One region of the Streptomyces sp. NPDC021225 genome, then DNA from elsewhere that is predicted to be linked to it. Evidence: riboswitches for the same ligand, from Rfam matches in the RefSeq annotation. Region 1 holds a riboswitch; each other region holds the start of a gene.

What was found. Region 1 has a riboswitch for cobalamin ahead of cobN (cobaltochelatase subunit CobN). Riboswitches for the same ligand answer to the same signal wherever they lie in the genome.
Positions count from the first base shown of each region.
Region 2: it holds a riboswitch for cobalamin, as region 1 does, so the genes downstream of both, ACH4S9_RS28765 (ABC transporter substrate-binding protein) here and cobN (cobaltochelatase subunit CobN) in region 1, are expected to answer to the same signal.
Region 3: it holds a riboswitch for cobalamin, as region 1 does, so the genes downstream of both, ACH4S9_RS00910 (CbtB-domain containing protein) here and cobN (cobaltochelatase subunit CobN) in region 1, are expected to answer to the same signal.

Region 1 covers NZ_JBIRPV010000004.1:692,734-697,382, reverse strand. Annotated here, with positions in the region: gene cobN (cobaltochelatase subunit CobN) at 1-1,612, opposite strand, end outside; cobalamin riboswitch at 1,644-1,803, opposite strand; gene ACH4S9_RS21445 (nitrite reductase) at 1,855-3,477, shown strand; gene ACH4S9_RS21440 (precorrin-8X methylmutase) at 3,474-4,124, shown strand; gene ACH4S9_RS21435 (precorrin-2 C(20)-methyltransferase) at 4,121-4,649, shown strand, end outside.
Region 2 covers NZ_JBIRPV010000006.1:684,383-689,031, reverse strand. Annotated here, with positions in the region: gene ACH4S9_RS28775 (ABC transporter ATP-binding protein) at 1-47, opposite strand, end outside; gene ACH4S9_RS28770 (FecCD family ABC transporter permease) at 44-1,126, opposite strand; gene ACH4S9_RS28765 (ABC transporter substrate-binding protein) at 1,138-2,124, opposite strand; cobalamin riboswitch at 2,446-2,584, opposite strand; gene ACH4S9_RS28760 (alpha/beta hydrolase) at 2,828-3,802, shown strand; gene ACH4S9_RS28755 (LysR family transcriptional regulator) at 4,025-4,649, opposite strand, start outside.
Region 3 covers NZ_JBIRPV010000001.1:186,859-191,507, forward strand. Annotated here, with positions in the region: gene ACH4S9_RS00890 (HAD-IIA family hydrolase) at 1-452, shown strand, start outside; gene ACH4S9_RS00895 (hypothetical protein) at 576-857, shown strand; gene ACH4S9_RS00900 (sortase domain-bontaining protein) at 863-1,453, shown strand; gene ACH4S9_RS00905 (CbtA family protein) at 1,484-2,275, opposite strand; gene ACH4S9_RS00910 (CbtB-domain containing protein) at 2,291-2,509, opposite strand; cobalamin riboswitch at 2,546-2,682, opposite strand; gene ACH4S9_RS00915 (glycoside hydrolase family 6 protein) at 2,888-3,940, shown strand; gene ACH4S9_RS00920 (galactose oxidase-like domain-containing protein) at 4,188-4,649, opposite strand, start outside.

The DNA.
Region 1 (4,649 bases):
TCTTGCCGGGCAGCCACTCCAGGTTGCCGTGCTTGCCCAGGTGCACCATGGCGTCGGCGCCGAAGCCGCCGTCGGCCCGGGGGGTGGCGATCCAGCGGTAGGCGGCCAGGTAGTGGTGGGAGGGCGGCAGATCGGGGTCGTGGTAGATGGCGATCGGGTTCTCGCCGAAGCCGCGCGGCGGCTGGATGACGACGAGGAGGTTGCCGCGGCGCAGCGCGGCCAGCACGATCTCGCCCTCCGGGTCGCGGCTGGTGTCGACGAACATCTCGCCCGGCGGCGGCCCCCAGTGCTCCTCCACCGCCTCGCGCAGCTCCTGCGGCAGCCGGGCGTACCAGCGGCGGTAGTCGGCGGCGGGGATCCGGACCGGGTTGCGGGCCAACTGCTCCTCGGTGAGCCAGTCCTGGTCGTGGCCGCCCACCTCGATCAGGGCGCGGATCAGCTCGTCGCCGTCGCCGGAGGCGAGGCCGGGCAGCGCGTCGGGCCCGTCCTCGGGGCCGAGGTCGAAGCCCTCGGCGCGCAGTCGGCGCAGCAGGGCGACGGCGCTGGCGGGGGTGTCCAGGCCGACCGCGTTGCCGATGCGGGAGTGCTTGGTGGGGTAGGCGGAGAGGACGAGCGCGAGGCGCTTGTCACCCGCGGGTATGTGGCGCAGCCGGGCGTGTCGTACCGCGATCCCGGCGACACGCGCGGCGCGCTCGGGGTCGGCGACGTAGACGGGCAGGCCGTCCCGGTCGGTCTCCTTGAAGGAGAACGGCACGGTGATCAGCCGTCCGTCGAACTCCGGGACGGCGACCTGGGTGGCCGCGTCCAGGGGCGAGAGGCCCTCGTCGTTCTCCTCCCAGGCGGCGCGCGGGCCGGTCAGGCACAGCGCCTGGAGCACCGGGACGTCCAGCGCGGCCAGCGCCCCCGCGTCCCAGGCCTCGTCGTCGCCGCCGGCCGACGCCTCGGCGGGCCGGGTGCCGCCCGCGGCCAGCACGGTGGTGACCACCGCGTCGGCCCCGGCGAGGGCCTCCAGCAGCTCGGGCTCGGGCGCGCGCAGGGAGGCGACGTACAGCGGGAGCGGGCGGGCCCCGGCGTCCTCGACGGCCCGGCAGAGCTCCTCGACGAAGGCGGTGTTGCCGCTCATGTGGTGGGCGCGGTAGTAGAGCACCGCGACCCGCGGGCCGGTGACACCCTCGCGCGCGGTGCGCTCCAGCGCGCCCCAGGAGGGCGCGGGGGCGGGCGACTCGAAGCCGTGGCCGGTGAGCAGGACGGTGTCGGACAGGAAGCGGGCCAGCTGACCGAGGTTCCCGGGCCCGCCGTGCGCGAGGTAGGCGTGGGCCTCGGCGGCGATCCCGACGGGGACCGTGGAGGCCTCCATGAGCTGGGCGTCCGGGGCCTGTTCTCCGGTCAGGACCACGACCGGGCGGTCCCCGGCGAGCAGCGTGTCGAGCCCCTCCTGCCAGGCGCGCACCCCGCCGAGCAGCCGTACGACGACGAGTTCGACGCCGTCGAGGAGCGCGGGGAGGTCGTCCAGCGGGAGCCGGGCGGGATTGGCGAGCCGGTAGGGCACCGGGGTCGGTGCCGAGCGGGCGCTGAGCAGGTCGGTGTCGGACGTCGACAGCAGCAGGATCATGCGACGGCAGGCCTTCCTCGGGGTCCGCGCCCCGGGCGGGTTCGAAGACGGCGGGAGTTCCTGGCTCGCCCGGCCGCCGCGTACCGGCTGCCGCGCTCACAGTGGCGGGACCGCGCCGGATTTCCACCGGCTTCCTACCCTTGTGCCGTCTTGTGCAGTGGCGGGCCGGGACCGACCCGCCGGTGAGCATAGTAGGGCTTCTCGACCTGCCACGGGGCGGTGAGGCGAAGCGGATCGTCGGTATGCTCGCCGCCATGCCCCTCCCCCCGACAACCGCCCCACCAGGGGATGAAACCCCCGTGCGCGGGCGCGACGACGCGTGTCCCGGCGCGCTGCGGCTGCACCCGGCGGACGACGGCGCGCTGGCCCGGGTGCGGGTGCCGGGCGGGCTGCTGACGGCACGTCAGGCGCTGGTGCTGGCAGGCGTGGCCGAGGAGTTGGGAGACGGCCGACTGGACCTCACCTCCCGGGGCAATCTCCAGCTGCGCGGACTCGACGCGGGGTGCGGGGCCGGCCTCGCGGCCCGGCTGCGGGCGGCCGGGCTGCTCCCGTCGGACCGCCACGACCGGGTGCGCAACATCGTGGCGTCCCCGCTGTCCGGGCTGGACGGGGCCGGGCACGCGGATGCCCCGGCGTGGGCGAGGGCGCTGGACGCGCTGCTGTGCGACGAGGTGCCCGCGGGGTCCGGATTCGCCGAACTGGCGGGGCTGTCGGGCCGGTTCCTGTTCGCTCTCGACGACGGGCGCGGCGATGTGTCGGCGCTGGGCGCGGATGTGACATTGATCGCAACTCCGGACGGCGAGGCGGTGCTGCGGCTCGGCTCCGCCGGGGGTCACGGACTCGCGCGCGCGGATTCCACCGCACCGAACGCCGCCGACTCCCCCGACGCGACGGACCGCCCTGACGCGACGGACCACTCCGGCGCGACGGACCACTCCGGCGCGCCGGGCGTCGCGGCGCGCCGGGCCGGGCGGGCAGCGGGCGACGACACGCCGAGCAGGGCGCGGCCGCCGGGTCCCCCCGGGCTCGGTGACGGCCCCTCGGGCGCCGAACTCCTGGTGCGCGCCGAGGACGCGCCGCGCGCGGCCGCGCTGGCAGCCGTGGCGTTTCTCGACGCGGTGCGCGCGAGCGGCACACGGGCCTGGCGCGTCCGCGAGCTGCCGGCGCGACACGCCGTGACGGCCGACCGGTTGGCCGGGCGACTCGCCGCAGCGGGGATCCAGGCCACACCCCTCGGCCCCCAGTCCCCGACCACCACAGCGGGCACACCCGCCGCCGACCCCACGCCCGCCGTCGGGCTCGTCGTCGGGCCTGACGGGCGGTGCGCGGTGTCCGTCGCCGTCCCGCTGGGGCGGCTCTCCGCCACGCAGTGGCGGCTGCTGGCCGGGCTCGCCTCCCGGGGCGGCTCGGGCGAGCTGCGTGTGACACCCTGGCGCGGCGTGGTGCTGCCCGGCTTCTCCCCTGACGAGGCACGGGCCGCGCTGCGGGAACTCGCCGACGCCGGGCTGGTGGCCACGCCGCACTCCCCGTGGCTCGGGATCGCCGCGTGCACCGGGCGGCCCGGCTGCGCCAAGTCCCTGGCCAATGTGCGCGCCGACGCGGCGCGCGCGGTGGCGGGCGCCGCGTCCGGCGACGGCCGCCCGGACCCGCCGCCGGACCAGGGCCCGCCGCCGGGCCGTCCGCCCGTGTACTTCTCCGGCTGCGAGCGGCGCTGCGGCCACCCCGGCGGCCGATGGGTCGACGTGCTGGCGACGGGCGACGGCTACCGGGTCGCCGTGCGAGACCCCGGAGGGTCCACGCCCGGCGTGGACGTGACAGCAGACCAATTGGCCGGCGCCGTGGCGTCGGCCCGTGGAGCGACATGATCGAGGGCACAGTGTTCGACTACGAGAAGGACGGCGCGGCCATATACCGCGCCTCCTTTGCCACCATCCGCGCCGAGGCGGACCTGGGCGGCCTTCCCTCCGACGTCAGCCAGGTCGCGGTACGGATGATCCACGCCTGCGGCATGGTCGACCTCGTCCAGGACCTCGCGTACACCCCCCAGGTGGTCGCCCGCGCCCGCGCCGCGCTGCGCGCCGGGGCGCCCGTGCTCTGCGACGCGCACATGGTGGCCAGCGGCGTGACCCGCAAGCGGCTGCCCGCGGACAACGAGGTGCTGTGCACCCTGTCCGACCCCGCGGTGCCCGAACTGGCCCGGCGCATGGGCACCACGCGCAGCGCCGCCGCGCTGGAGCTGTGGCGCGACCGGCTGGAGGGCGCGGTCGTGGCCATCGGCAACGCGCCCACCGCGCTGTTCCGGCTGCTCGAGATCATCGAAGAGGGTGGGGCCGGCGCGCCCCGCCCGGCCGCCGTCATCGGCGTGCCGGTCGGCTTCATCGGCGCGGCCGAGTCCAAGGATGCGCTGGCCGGGCACCCGGCCGCGCTCGACCACCTGGTGGTGCGCGGCCGGCGCGGCGGTAGTGCCATCGCCGCGGCCGCGGTCAACGCGATTGCGAGCGAGGAAGAGTGAGCGAGCACCAGACCGGCCGGCTGTACGGCGTGGGTCTCGGCCCCGGCGACCCCTCGCTGATGACGGTGCGGGCCGTGGAGGTCATCGCCGAGGCCGATGTCGTCGCGTACCACAGCGCCCGGCACGGCCGCAGCATCGCGCGCTCCATCGCCGAGCGCCATCTGCGCCCCGACCACATCGAGGAGCGCCTGGTCTACCCGGTCACCACCGAGACCACCGACCACCCCGGCGGCTACCGCGGCGCGATGGAGGAGTTCTACGCGGACGCCGCGGCCCGGCTGGCCGCCCACCTGGACGCGGGGCGAACGGTCGCGGTGCTCGCCGAGGGCGATCCGCTCTTCTACGGCTCGTATATGCACATGCACAAGCGCCTGGCCGACCGCTACCCCACCGAAGTCGTCCCCGGCGTCACCTCCGTGAGCGCGGCCGCCGCCCGGCTCGGGGCGCCGCTGGTGGAGGGCGAGGAGGTGCTGACGATCCTGCCCGGCACCCTCCCGGAGGAGGAGCTGACCGCGCGTCTGGCCA
Region 2 (4,649 bases), on a different contig from region 1:
CGCTCCGCGCGCAGGCCGGTGGTCGTGGTGCCGGGGCCGCCGGTCATACGGTGGTCGCCTTCCGGGTGCGGTAGAGGATCAGGACGAACGCCGGTACGCCGATGAGCGAGGTGACCACGCCCACCGGCACCTCCTGCGGTTCGAGCACGGTGCGGGCCAGGGTGTCGACCCACACCAGGAACACCGCCCCGGCCAGCGCGGTGAGCGGCAGCAGACGGCCGTGGGCGGATCCGGCGAGGGCGCGGGCGGCGTGCGGGAGCACGAGCCCCACGAAGCCGATGGCCCCGGCGCAGCTGACCAGCGCCGCGGTCAGCAGCGCGGTGGCGGTCAGCAGGATCAGCCGGGTACGGGCCACGTCGACGCCGAGCGTGGCCGCCGCGTCCCGCCCGAACGCGAAGGCGTCGAGCGCGTGGGCGTGGACGGCGCACACCAGCAGGGTCACGGCCAGCACGGCCAGGCACACCCACACCTCGTCCCAGGTGGCGCCGCTGAGCGAGCCGAGCAGCCAGAACAGCACACCGCGGGTCTGTTCCGCGTCGGCCGCCGTCATCACCACGAAGGAGGTGAGGGCGGAGAACAGCTGCATCGCGGCGACCCCGGAGAGCACGATCCGGTCCGTCGTGCCGCCCAGGACATGGCTGAGCAGCAGGACGAGGATGAACGAGGCCAGGGCGCCGACGAAGGCGCCCGCCGAGATCGACACGGCCCCGCCGCCGACCCCCAGCACCACGACGAAGACCGCGCCCGTGGAGGCTCCGGAGGAGACGCCGAGCACAAAGGGGTCGGCGAGCGGGTTGCGCAGCATCGACTGCATCACCGCCCCGCACAGCGCGAGCCCCGCCCCGCACACCGCGGCGAGCAGGGTGCGCGGCAGCCGCAGGTCCCAGACGATTCCGGCCCGGATCGGCGTCAGGTCGGAGGTGCCCCAGCCCAGATGGGCGGCCACCACGGCCCAGACGTCGGCGACGCCGATGCTGGCCGGGCCGATGGTGATGGCCACCGCGACCGAGGCCAGCAGCGTGGCGAGCCCCGCCGCCCACAGCACGGCGCTCCTGAGCCGGCGGCTTCCGGGGGGCGCGGCTCGGCGAGGGGCCGTGTGGCGTGGCGTCACCTGGCTCGGTGTCACTTGGCGTGGCGTCACCTGGCGAGCCCGAACGCGCGCAGGGCGGCGGCGGTCTTCTCGATGCCCTCGACCGTGCGGATCGACGGGTTCATGGCCTGCCCGCTGAGCAGGACGTACCGCTTGTGCCTGACCGCGTCCATGGTCCGTGTGACCGGGTTGGACTCCAGGAACTCGATCTTCTTCGCGGCGGTCTCGGCCGACTCCTGCTCGCGTGAGAGATCGCCGATGACCAGGACATCGGGGTCGCGGTCCGCGATCGCCTCCCAGTTGATCTGGGGCCACTCGTCGTGGCGGTCGTCGAAGACGTTCTCGGCGCCCAGCGCCCGGGTGATGATGCCGGGCGCGCCACAGCAGCCGGCCAGGTACGGGGCGTCGGAGTTGGCGAACCAGAAGAGCATGGTGGTGCCGGAGGCGTCGATGTCCTCGGTCGCCGCCTTCACCCGGGCCTTCAGAGCGCCGATCAGCCGCTCGCCCCGCTTCTCCACCCCGAAGACCGTGGCGAGGTCCCGGATCTCCCGGTAGATGTTCTCCATGGTCAGCGGGGTGGCGCGGGAGCCGTCGCCGTCACCGGTGTTGTCCTTGGCGCAGTCGGCCGGGGAGACATAGGTGGGCACGCCCAGGTCCTCGAACTGCTGGCGCGTGGCCACGCCGCCCTTGCCCAGGGTGGACTCGAACGAGGCGGACACGAAGTCCGGCTCCTGGTCCAGCACCTTCTCGAACGAGGGGGCGTTGTCGGCGAGCCGGTCCACCGTGGCGTTGGCCTTCCGCAGGCCCTTCAGCACCGGGTCGGTCCAGGTGGCCGTGCCCGCCATGCGGTCGGCCAGGCCGAGCGAGAGCAGGATCTCGCTGCTGCCCTGGTTGAGCGACACCGCGCGCCGGGGCGGCCCGGCGATATGCACCGTGTGGCCGCAGTTGGTGAGCGTACGCGGATATCCGGCGGCGGCGCGGTCCGACGGCCGGTCGCCGTTCGGGGTGGCGTCGGCGCAGCCGGCCAGCGTCAGGGTCGTGGTCAGGAAGAAGGCGGTGAGACGGGCGGGGCGTGCTATCGGCACGGACGTTCCTCTGCATGACGGGGCTCAGCTGCGGAGCCGGTCGTACGGTGGTGTTTCCCAAGGCCGGTCCGGTGAGGGCCGCGGCACCCGGCCGGGGCCCGATGGGCACGGGCACGGCGGTGTCGGGTGTGTTCGGCCGTTGCCGGACGGTGTGTTCGGCCGTTAGCGGAGGAGCAGCGGCAGGGCGCCGGAGAGGACGGCCGGTGTGCTCGGCGCGGGCGCGGCGGACTGGGCCATGCTGAAAACCTCCTGGGGAACACGCGTCCCGGTTGTCGGTGCTCATACGACGGCGCAGGGTCTGACTCGCCCGGCGGCCGCCCCGCAGCACGGGGCCTCCGCCGGACACACAGTGGCGCGACCGTGCCGGATTCCCACCGGCTTCCGTCACGCCGTCGTTTGTCCATGAGACGTTAGCGCGCGCCGGGCCACGACCGCTACGCGGCACCGCGGGACGGAACATGCCCTCACGTGGCCTACGAGACGCACGGACGCCGCGGCCGGATCCCCCGCATGGCGCTGCGGGGAAAGACTCGGTGCGCTGGCGGACAAGAGTTGACCGGTGGCCGACCTAGGGTGACCCCAGCAGCCGGGAGATCTCCACGATCTTCCCGGCAATTCCCCATTCCTTACCCCCACACCTCGGGAGAGCCAGATGTCGGATGCCGTCGTGCCGCCGGTCCAGCCTGTCCTGGAGCCGGCCGCAGCCGCCTTCGCCGAAGCCACCGCCAACCCTCCGTACCTCTTCGATCTGGCCCCGGCTGAGGGCCGCGCGGCGGTCGACGAGGTGCAGTCCGGCGAGATCGACAAGCCGGCGGTCGACGAGGAGTGGATCACGGTGGCCGGCGGCCCCACGGGCAGCGTCCGGGTCCGCATCGTCAAGCCCGCGGGCAGCACCGGGGAGCTGCCGGTGATCATTTACATCCACGGCGCCGGATGGGTGTTCGGCAACGCCCACACCCATGACCGCCTGGTCCGCGAGCTGGCCGTCGGCGCGAACGCGGCGGTGGTCTTCCCGGAGTACGCCCTGTCGCCGGAGGCCCGGTACCCGGTGGCCATCGAGCAGAACTACGCGGTCGCCCAGTGGGTGGTCCGGGAGGGCGGGTCCAAGGGCCTGGACGGCACCCGGCTGGCCGTGGCCGGCGACTCCGTCGGCGGCAACATGACCGCGGCCCTGACCCTGATGGCCAAGGAGCGCGGCGATGTGCCGCTGGTCCAGCAGGTGCTGTTCTACCCGGTCACCGACGCGAGCTTCGACACCGGCTCGTACCACCAGTTCGCCACCGGCTACTTCCTGCGCCGGGACGGCATGCAGTGGTTCTGGGACCAGTACACCACCGACGAGGCGCAGCGGGCCGAGATCACCGCCTCGCCGCTGCGCGCCACGACGGAGCAGCTGACGGGTCTGCCGCCGGCCCTGGTGATCACCGCTGAGGCGGACGTCCTGCGGGACGAGGGCGAGGCCTACGCGAACAAGCTGCGCCAGGCCGGTGTCCCGGTCACCGCCGTGCGCGTCCAGGGCATCATCCACGACTTCGTCATGGTCAACGCGATGCGCGAGACCCACGCCGCGCAGGTCGCCATCAAGCTGGCCGCCGACACGCTGGGCACCGCGCTCCAGAAGCGCTGAGAAGCCGACCAAGGCCGAGCAAGGCCGAGGAGGGCACTCCGCCGCAGCGTCCCGACCGGGGCCCGCGGCGGAGTGCGTCCTGCCGCTCCTGGCCCTGCTCTACTGGACCACCGAGCACCGGGCGGCCCGCCACACCGCCGGCTGACGGCCGGCCCCGGCCCGTACGCGAGCCCCGCACCCCGGACAGCGGGGGCGGCGCTCGCGGCCCGCTGCCGACCGGGGTCAGGCGAGGTGTCGCAACAGGGCGGCGGCCGCCGGGGGTGTCTCCCCCCGGGGCCACACCGCCATCACGTTCCAGCGCGGCGGGCGCCGGTCGAACCTGCGCAGGGTCAGATCGGGGAAACGAGCGGCGATGGACTCCGGCATGACGCACACCCCGAGGTCGTGGCGGACGAGTTCGGACGCCGCGACGATGTCGTTGACCTCGAAGGCGGTGCCGCGCTCGACCAGGGCGGCCCGGAAGGCCCGGTCCACCGCGCCGCGGATCGCCCAGCCGGGTGTGAAGTCGATGAACGGCATCCGGGCGATCTCGGCGAAGGTGACCCGGTCCTCCTGGGCGAAGCCACGCGCGGGCGAGGCCGTGAGCACCATCTCCTCGCGCACCAGCGGGCGGGTCACCAGCCCCCGCTGCTGCTGGCGGTCCAGGGCCACCACGGCGAGGTCCACCGTGCCGTCGCGCAGCGCCTGCCGGATGTCGGCCACCGGGGCCTGCCGGAGCCGGACCACCACACGGGGGTGTTCCGCCCGCAGCGCGGCCAGCGCGCGGTGCAGACCGACCCAGACTCCCTGCATGGTGCCGACCGTGACCTGCCCGCGCAACTCGCCGCGCGCCACGTCGACCGCGGCC
Region 3 (4,649 bases), on a different contig from region 1:
TCCTCACCGACGTCGAGCCGGACTACGTGGTGCTCGGCGAGACCCGTACGTACAGCTTCGAGGCGCTCACCAAGGCCATCCGCCTGATCGACAACGGCGCCCGCTTCATCGCCACCAACCCCGACGAGACCGGGCCCTCCGCGGAGGGCGCGCTGCCCGCGACCGGTTCCGTGGCCGCGCTGATCACCAAGGCGACGGGGGCCGAGCCGTACTTCGTCGGCAAGCCGAACCCCCTCATGATGCGGGCCGGGCTGAACGCGATCGGCGCGCACTCCGAGAGCAGCGCCATGATCGGCGACCGGATGGACACCGATGTGCTGGCCGGTCTCGAGGCGGGCATGGAGACCTTCCTGGTGCTCACGGGGGTCACCCAGCCCGATGAGATCGACCGGCACCCCTTCCGGCCGTCCACGGTCGTGAACTCCATCGCGGACCTGGTCGAGCGGATCTGACGCCCGCCGGAACGCGCCGCAACGTACCGGAGCGCGTCTGACCCGTACGGAGCAGCCGGGGGCCGCAGCGGATGCGGCTTCCGGCGGTGCGCGTGAGCCTCGGTGGTATCAGGAGGTTTCACCATGCGCCCGCTCGCCCTCACGCTCCGTATGGCCGTCTGTGCGGCGGCGGTGGTCCTGGCCATCGCCGGCCCCGCCGTCGCGGACCAGGAGGACGCCGCCCCCGCACGCCCCGGCCATGTCCACCGCGCCCACTCGGACCTCGCCCCGGCCGACGACGCGGCGCGCCGCGGCCTCGGCGGGGCCGAGGCGTACGGCCTGGTGCTCTCCGGAGTCACGGCGCTGGCCGTCGCCGGGATGGCGGTGCGGCGCCGCCGTCGCCCGGTCGCCGCGGCGTCGGGCTGACGGCGGTGTACGGGAAGCGCCCCGGCGGCGTCGGCCGGGCGAGGGCGATCGCGGGGGTGGCCTGGGCGGCGCTGCTGCTCGGACTGTGGCTGTGGGGCCATGACGCGGCGGAGGGCCTGGGCGGAGCGGTGCCGTTGACGGGGGATGTGGCGGCCGTGGGGCGCCCGCCCACGCATCCGCTGCCCAGGGCGTGGCACCCGCTGCCGGCCGCGGCGGCGCGGCGCGTCGTCGTCGAGTCGGCGGGGATCGCGGCGCCGGTCGCCGGCCAGGGCCGGGACGGGAGCGGGGGCTGGTACGGGATGGGGGCGCGGCCGGGCGCCTCGGGGGCGGCGGTGCTGGTCGGGCCGGCCGACGCGGGGGTCCTCCGCCGCCTCGGCGGGGTCAGGCGCGGCGACGCGGTGCGGGTGTCCCGGGCGGACGGGACGGTGGCCGAGTTCACGGTCGAGGACGTCGCGATGGTCACCGCCACGCGGTTCGACGCGCGGCGGGTGTACGCGGCGCGGGCCGGGGGCCGCGCGGAGCTGCGGCTGCTCGCGGGCGGCAGGGCGCGCGGCGGAACGGTGGTGGTGTCGGCGTATCTGACGGGGAGCCGGTAGGCGGGGAAGCCCGCCCACCGGGCCCGAGGGTTACGCCGCGGTCGGGACCGGGTCCGGCCGGTGAGTCGTCGTGCCGCGCTCGCGCAGGGCGCGGAGGCCGAGGGCGCCGAACGTGGCGCCGAGGACCGCCCACATCACCGCGTGCGAGGCGAACGAGAGCATCCGGAAGTCCCAGAGCAGTGTGGACTCGACGGGGACCGGGTCGGGGTTGTCGGGGAGGGCGAACAGGGCGAGGAGCACCGCGACGACGGTCGCGGCGACCGCCGTCTGGGCCACGGCGGGACCGCGGCCCGCCGCCGTCAGCCGGACGTGCACCAGCCGGGCGAGCACCATGCCGAGCACGCCGATCGCCACCGCGGCGAGCCACATCGCCTGGCGGTCGCCGACCGTGCCCGCGTCGCCGACGCCCGGCGGGTTGGCCGGATAGCGCAGGCCTGGCAGGAGCGAGAGGCCGGTGAAGCCCGCCGCTGCGAGGGTGAGCGCGCGGGGCCAGGGGCGTGCGGAGGTGTCGGATCCGCGGTGGACGAGCGCGTGCGCGACCGCGAAGAAGACGCCGAGCGCCAGCCCGACGACCACGGCGGTGACGACGAGGCCGAAGTGCTGGGTGGAGCGGGAGAACAGCTCCTCGTGGTGGGTGACCGCCGCGGCCGCGGCGGCGTGCGAGTGCTCGCTCTCCTGGCGTTTCTCCTCCAGCCGGATGGCACGGTCCATCAGGGGCTCGGCCAGCAGCAGGGAGAACAGCCCGGTGGCGAGGCCCGCGAGGGCGCCCGCCGCCAGGCCACGCCGGAGCAGGGGGAGTACGGGAACGTGACCGTCTGCCATGGGGTGCCGGACCCGTCAGTGGCAGGGGGCACCGAAGAGGTGCCGGCCGTCGTGCGAGAACTCGTGCAGATAGTCGCCCGTCGCCGAGATCAGCGAGCCGTTGTCGATGAAGACCGCGTACAGGGCGATGAGAGCGAGGATGACCGCGCCGGCCGCGATCAGCCAGTCGCGGGTGTGGGCGGTGGCGGCCGAGACGGCCGCGGGGTCGGTGTGCCGTGCCGTGTGCAGGGACATCCGCTGTTGCCTCCTAGTGGGGTTTCCACGCCCCTCAGCAGGAAGGAGAACGACGGCCAGTTCCTGACTCCCGGAAGTGCGGCGCCGTTCGCGCGCGCCGACTCCTGGTCACAGTGGCGGGACCGTCCCGGATTCGCACCGGGTTCCTGTACACCGTCGTCTCGTTGTGTTGACTTGTCGCATCGGAGAGTCCCAGGCGGACGGGTACCTGTCAACCGGTCCCGGAGGGGCCGCTTCGCGCCGTACGGGCGAATTCACGCAAAGGGCTGTGGATAACCCCGTGAGGGCCGGTGTGGTGTGTAAGCATGGTTTCGACCGGTCTTGTCCTGCCGGGGGCCTGAGGGGTGTCCCCCGGAGCGTGCACCCAAGGGGGAGTGGATGTACGGGAGTTACACCGGCCGTCGGCGAGGATCTGTCCGTGCCGGGGCGGCGGTGGGGGCGCTGCTGTCGCTCGTGACGCTCTCCGGCTGCTTCGGCTCGTCGGGTTCCGGGCGTTCCGATCGCGAGGAGGAGGCGATCGCGGCGGCGAGGCCCGCACAGCGGCCCCGGAATGTCGTGCCGTATTGGGTGAACCCGGACGGCGCCGCGGCCCGGCAGGTCGCCGAGTACCGCAGGAAGGGGGAGACCGGCGAGGCGAAGCTGATACAGAAGATCGCCGCGCAGCCGGTCGCGGAGTGGCTGGGGGTGGACGACCCGGAGGGCCAGGCGCGGGGGTTCACCGAGGCCGCCGTGTCGGAGGAGCGTGACGCGCTGCTGGTCTTCTACAACATCCCGCACCGCGACTGCGGCCAGTACTCGAAGGGCGGCGCCGCCGACGGCAACGCGTATCGCGCCTGGCTGGACAAGGCGGTCAGGGGCATCGGCGACCGGGCCGCCACGGTCATCCTGGAGCCGGACGCACTGCCCCACGCGGTGGACGGCTGCACGCCCAGGCGGTTCCTCGAGGAGCGTTACGACCTGCTGACCGGGGCCGTGGACAAGCTCAAGGGGCTGCCCCGCACCAAGGTCTATCTGGACGCGGGGAATCCGCACTGGATCAAGGATCCGCGCCGGATGGCCGAGCCGCTGCGGCGCGCCGGGCTGAAGAAGGCCGACGGCTTCGCGCTCAACATCGCCAACTATCAGACCACCGCGGACAACAAGGCGTACGGCAGGAAGCTCTCCGCCCTGGTCGGCGGAAAGCCCTTCGTGATCGACACCAGCCGCAACGGCAAGGGGCCGGTGCCGGGCAAGGAGGACCCCGAGGCCTGGTGCAACCCCAAGGGGCGGGCGCTGGGCGAGACGCCCACGGTCCGCACGGGCGACGCCGCGGTCGCCGCGTATCTGTGGATCAAGCGTCCGGGCGAGTCGGACGGCACCTGCAAGGGCGGCCCGCACGCCGGCCGATGGTGGCCGCGGTACGCCCTCGACCTGGCGCGCAACGCGAAATAGTCATCACGCCCGCCTTGGGCGTGTCCCCGCGGCCACACGGCGGAGCCGCATATCGGCGCTGTCCCCTTACCCGCCCCTTCCCGCGGCATCGATATGCGGCTCCGCCAAGTGGGGGGGGCACTGCCCCGGCCCCCGGGGTCCAGGGGCGAAGTCCTTGGTTACGGGAAGGGGCGGGTAAGGGGAGTATCCAGCCGCAGGCGGCCCCGTAGTCACCGCGCCGCGGCTGTCGGGCGGGGGATCGGGGCGGTCAGTGTTCGGGGGTGTCCTTCGAGGCGGGCACCTTCACCCACACCGCCTTCGACGGAGTCCCCTCCTCGTCCGCCGCCGTGAGCATGTACCACCCCGGCGGGACCAGCGACGAGTCCTTCGGGATCCGCACCGTGACGCTGTCCTTGCTCCTGACGAAGTCCAGCGCGATCGACCGCTGCTCGACATTGGTCACATGGGTGAAGGAGCCGGGCCGGATCAGCCGCACCCGCTCGATCGCCGACGCGTGCGGGGTGCGGTAGGTGGCCTTGGCCCCGCGCTTGAGGGTCCGGGGCGCGGTGTCGGTCAGCTTGGGCCGTGCGTCGCGGAACAGATAGGGAGGGGTGTAGAGATCGATCTGCTGCTGGAACGTCCCCGGCTTGGTGTTGGCGTCGTCGCCGAACAGCGAGTCGGAGCCGAAGGTCATCACCCGTCCGTCGGGCAGCAGCAGCGCCCCGGAGTG